One region of the Holdemania filiformis genome, then DNA from elsewhere that is predicted to be linked to it. Evidence: predicted binding sites of a transcription regulator. Region 1 holds the regulator's gene; the other holds the start of a gene.
What was found. Region 1 encodes HrcA, which represses chaperone genes, less so after heat shock. Its sites were predicted from a motif close to TTTTAGCACTNNNNNNNNNNNAGTGCTAAAA; they were not measured.
Positions count from the first base shown of each region.

Region 2: the regulator HrcA is predicted to act here: its motif matches at 1,685-1,715, upstream of DWY25_RS04055 (co-chaperone GroES).

Region 1 is NZ_QRUP01000002.1:241,204-243,673, reverse strand. It holds gene dnaK (molecular chaperone DnaK) at 1-340, opposite strand, end outside; gene grpE (nucleotide exchange factor GrpE) at 385-1,050, opposite strand; gene hrcA (heat-inducible transcriptional repressor HrcA) at 1,043-2,068, opposite strand; gene DWY25_RS03180 (hypothetical protein) at 2,232-2,470, shown strand, end outside.
Region 2 is NZ_QRUP01000003.1:169,620-172,089, forward strand. It holds gene groL (chaperonin GroEL) at 1-1,351, opposite strand, end outside; gene DWY25_RS04055 (co-chaperone GroES) at 1,381-1,662, opposite strand; gene DWY25_RS04060 (aldo/keto reductase) at 2,015-2,470, shown strand, end outside.

The sequences.
Region 1 (2,470 bases):
TGACGGCCTTGTCGACCTTCTCGCCTAAATAGCTTTCCGCATAGTCCTTCATGTAGCCTAAGATCATCGCGGAAATTTCCTGCGGCGTGTATTCCTTGCCGTTGAGCTGAACTTTCTCATTCGTGCCCATTTTCCGCTTGATCGAAATAATCGAATCCTTGTTGGTGACGACCTGACGCTTCGCCGCGTCGCCGACGATCCGTTCGTTGTTCTTAAACGCGACGACGGACGGTGTGGTGCGGTTGCCTTCCGGGTTGGTGATTACTTTTGCTTCGTTGCCTTCCATGACGGCGACGCAGCTGTTGGTTGTACCTAAGTCAATACCGATAATTTTTCCCATAATTGAAATCCTCCTTATTTATTTACACGTTTTCACTTGTTTGCTTATTCGCTGACCTTGACCATCGCGGCGCGCAGAATTCGATCTTTTAACATGTAGCCCTTCTGCAGTACCTCGGTGACGTGGTTGGGCTCAACGCCCTCGACCGCTTCCATCATCAGAGCCTGATGGAAATTCGGATCAAATTCCTTGCCCTGCGCTTCAATCTCGCTCACGCCCTCTTTGGTCAGCGCGTGAATGAGCTGCTGATAAATCATTTCGACGCCTTTGCGGTAGCTTTCGGTTTCCGGTGTCGGCTCGATCGCCAGCGCCCGTTCCAGATTGTCCAGAACCGGCAGGATGTCGAGCGCGAAACTTTGAATCCGGTATTTCCGGGTTTGCTCAGCTTCCTGCTGAAGACGCCGCCGGGTATTCTCCGTATCCGCATAGGCTTTCAGGTATTCGTTCTTCAATTTAACGTTTTCCCCTTCCAGCTCGCTGATCCGTGTCTTCAGTTCTTCAATTTCATTCTTCTTGGAGAAGAAGCCTTTCTTCTTCTCGTCTTTCTTGTCTTCCTTTTTTTCTTCCGGCTGCTCCGGCGCTTCTTCCGCGGCCGGCTCCGCCGTTTTTTCCTGCGGACTTACCGTTTTTTCTTCGGTTTCGCCCGCTGCCTCCGCCGTTTCCGGCGCGGCGTTCAGCTCGTCTTTTTTCATTTCTTCCTGGTTATTCATGGCTGCCTCCTTTTCCGTATAAACTCTCGATCGACTGACTGACCAGTTCCAGCAGTGAAACAATCCGGTCGTAATCCATCCGGGATGGTCCGAAAACCATCAGCTGACCTTCCTCGTCGGAGCCAAGCTTGAACTTGCTGGTGACGACGGCCATGTCGTTGACCCACACCAGCTGCGCGTTTTCGTTCATCTTCAACGCCAGCTCCGGGTTGGCCGTGGTGCCGATCTGACGCCACAGGCTCGGGTTCTCCATCATCGCCATCAATTCCTTCAGCTTTTCAATGTCGGCAAATTCCGGCTGGTACAGCATGTTGTTCTGGCCGCTGAAATACACGTTCTCGCTCGCGAACTTGACAAACGCGTTGACAAACGCCTGAAACAACATTTCATGCCGCTTGACATGCGCTGCCAGGATCGGTTTGATCGAATCCATTTTGTCCACGACGTCTTTGATCAAGGTGCCCTTCAATCGGTCGTTCAGAATCTGGCAGCAGGTTTGGATATCCTCTACTGACAGGTCGTCGTCGAACTGGAACGTCCGGTTTTCCGTATGCCCCAGATCGGTAATAAAGACTGCCACAGCACTTCGGTTGCTGATCGGGAACAGCTTGACATGTTCCAGCCGCTGCCGGCTCGCATCCGGTCCCAGCACGCCGGAAGTCAGGTTCGTCATCTGCGAAAGGATGTTGCAGCTCTCGCGGATGGCATCGTCCAAATTCAGCGGCTTGCTGGCCAGCTGCTGGCGGACCGCCACTTCCAGCTGGTTGTCGACCCTGTGTTCCATCAGATGTTCGCAATAGAACTTGTAGCCTTTTGTGGAAGGCACGCGGCCGCTGGAGGTATGTGTTTTTTCCAGGAGTCCCATTTCTTCCAGGACCATCATGTCGTTGCGGATCGTTGCGCTGGAGTAAGGAAGCTGATACTTTTCCATCAGAGTCTTGGAACCGACCGGCTCGGCTGTCTGAACGAACTCGTCGACAATGGCCTTGAAGATTTCAATCCGCCTTGGTGTCAGCATCATCCCGCCTCCTTTAGCACTCTTTCCCGATGTCTGCTAACAGTATAATCCAGCTTGTTAGCACTGTCAAGTTAAAAGTGCTAATTTTTTTCAAGTTTTCAAGCTTTTCGCAGTTCGTTTTACAAGCCGCGGTTCATACACTTTACCAGGAGGCTTTTTGCCTATGAAAAAAGGAATGACAATCATTTTTTTCACGCTGCTGGCCGCGCTGCTTTATTATGGATCGGTAACCTACGAGGCATCCTGCCAGGCGTTAGCGATCTGGTTTGAAAAATTAGTGCCCTCGTTATTTGCGGCGATGGTCGTAATCCGCATTCTCGACGGTCAGGGGCTGTTGGCGGTGCTCTCGCGGCGGCTGTTCGGATTTACCGAACGCCTGTTCCGCATCTCGCCGGATGCTTT
Region 2 (2,470 bases), on a different contig from region 1:
ACAGCGGCTTCAGGATTGCCTCAAAGACAGCGCTGATGCCCTTCTGTTCATCCGGAGTTTCACCCTTCAGCTCATCGCGGTATTCACGATAGATTGAAGCTAAAGCCGCGCCGCCGCCGATGACGATGCCTTCAACGACTGCCGCTTTTGTCGCGTTCAAAGCGTCTTCAATCCGCAGTTTCTTTTCCTTCATTTCGCTTTCTGTCGCTGCGCCGACCTTGACGATCGCCACGCCCGTCGTCAGCTTCGCCAGCCGTTCGTTCAGACGCTTCTTATCGTATTCCTGAGTCGTGTTTTCAATCTGCAGCTTCAGTTCCGCGATCCGTTCGTTCAGTTTTTCCTTATCGCCGGTACCGCCGACAATTGTCGTGTCATCCTTCTTGACGACAACACGGTTCGCATGACCGAGGTCTTCGATCTCGCCATCTTTCAGCTCCATCGCCAGATCCTTGGCAAAATACTTCGCGCCGGTCACGATCGCGATATCTTCCAGCATTGCCTTCTGGTTGTCGCCGAAGCTTGGCGCTTTCGTGCAGACAACGTTGAACGTGCCGCGCAGTTTGTTCAGAACCAGCGTTGCAACGACTTCCTGATCGATATCGTCAGCGATGATCAGCAGCGGCTTGTTGGTCTGGACGATCTTTTCCAACAGCGGCAGGACTTCCTGGATCGTGTTGATCTTCTGATCGGTAACTAAGATATACGGGTTATCCAGCACTGCTTCGTTCTTTTCACGGTTGGATACCATGTACGGGCTGATGAAGCCCTTGTCGTACTGTAAGCCTTCAACGGTTTCCAGTTCCGTTTCAAAACCGTTTGATTCGTCAACGGTGATAACACCCTCACGGCCGACCTTTTCCATCGCCTGTGCAATGATTTCGCCGACTTCCTGAGAACCGGAAGAAATCGCGGCAACCTGAGCGATATCCTGGTTCGTTTCTACCTTATGCGTCTGTTCCAGCAGCTTGTCCGCAATGAACTTCGCCGCTTTTTCCATACCGCTTCTCATCAGAACCGGGTTGGTTCCCTTTTCCACGCTGCTCATGCCTTTGTGAATCATCGACTGCGCCAGCAGCGTCGCGGTCGTTGTGCCGTCGCCGGCGGTGTCGTTGGTCTTGGAAGCAACTTCCAGCACCAGCTTCGCGCCCATGTTTTCAATCTTATCTTCGCAGTCAATTTCCTTCGCGATCGTTACGCCGTCGTTCGTGATTAACGGTGAACCATAGCTTCTTTCCAGAACGACGTTGCGGCCTTTCGGACCCAGCGTGATCTTGACCGCATCGGCCAGTGTATCGACGCCCTTCATCATCGCCACGCGGGCATCTTTAGAAAAACGGACTTCCTTTGCCATATTCTCATTCCTCCTTTTAATGTTTGTTGTTATTCAATAACCGCCATGATCTTGGATTCCGGAACTAACAAATATTCCTGTCCGTCGATCTTGACTTCGGTTCCGCCGTACTTTTCATAAATAACGCGGTCGTTGACTTTGACGCAGCATTCAACATGCTTGCCGTCGACTTCATGGCCGTTATTGACTGCCAGAACCTTGCCTACGGTTGGTTTCTCAGTGTTTTTGTCCGTCAGGATAATTCCGCTGGCGGTTTTTTCTTCTGCCTTTTCTTTCTCTAAGAGCACAAAATCATTACATGGTCTAATCATCGTAATTCCTCCTTATCGCTCGTTTTAGCACTCTTATCTCATCAGTGCTAGCACTTATTATTATAGTCTGCCAAGCTTCTTTGTCAACACTTCTTCGCGACTTTCTGCAAGAAATTCTGATTTTTTTCCCGGCTGCTTTATTCTAACGGTGAACAGGAGCGAATCCTCGGTGATTTTGACAGCCTGATCCAACCTCTGCTTCTATCTTGTCATGGAAGTGTTTGAAAATCACAACGTCAACCCTCGCTGGGCGCTCTCCTGAATTGGGGGAAGGAGCCCGGATTAATTTCAATAGCGGCCGGTCGAGGACGGCGTGGGATATGATATAATAGGAAAAAACAGGAGGATAACAATGCTGAAAAGAAAATTTGGAAAAACCGGCATGGAGGTTTCCGCGGTAGGCATGGGAACCTGGAACATTGGCAATCAATGGGGCGAACTGGACGATCAACAAGTTTTAGATACGATCCTCGCCGCTTATCATAGCGGCATTACTGTCTTCGATACCGCCGACGCTTACGGCATTCCCGGAGGATGCTCGGAAGAACGGCTCGGCCGGGCGCTGAACGGAATCCGCGAAAACGTCGTGCTGATCTCAAAATTTGGCAACTGGGCCAAACGTTTCGGCGGCGAAATGCAGTTTACCTGCGCCGATATCGTGATCGAAGCCTGCCATGCTTCCTTATTCCGTCTTCAGACGAACTATCTCGACGTCGCGCTGTGCCATCTCAATGATTTAAAGCCGGAAGAGGTGGATCCATGGCTGGATGGTTTCGAGGAGCTGAAACGGCGCGGGCTGGTGCGGCAT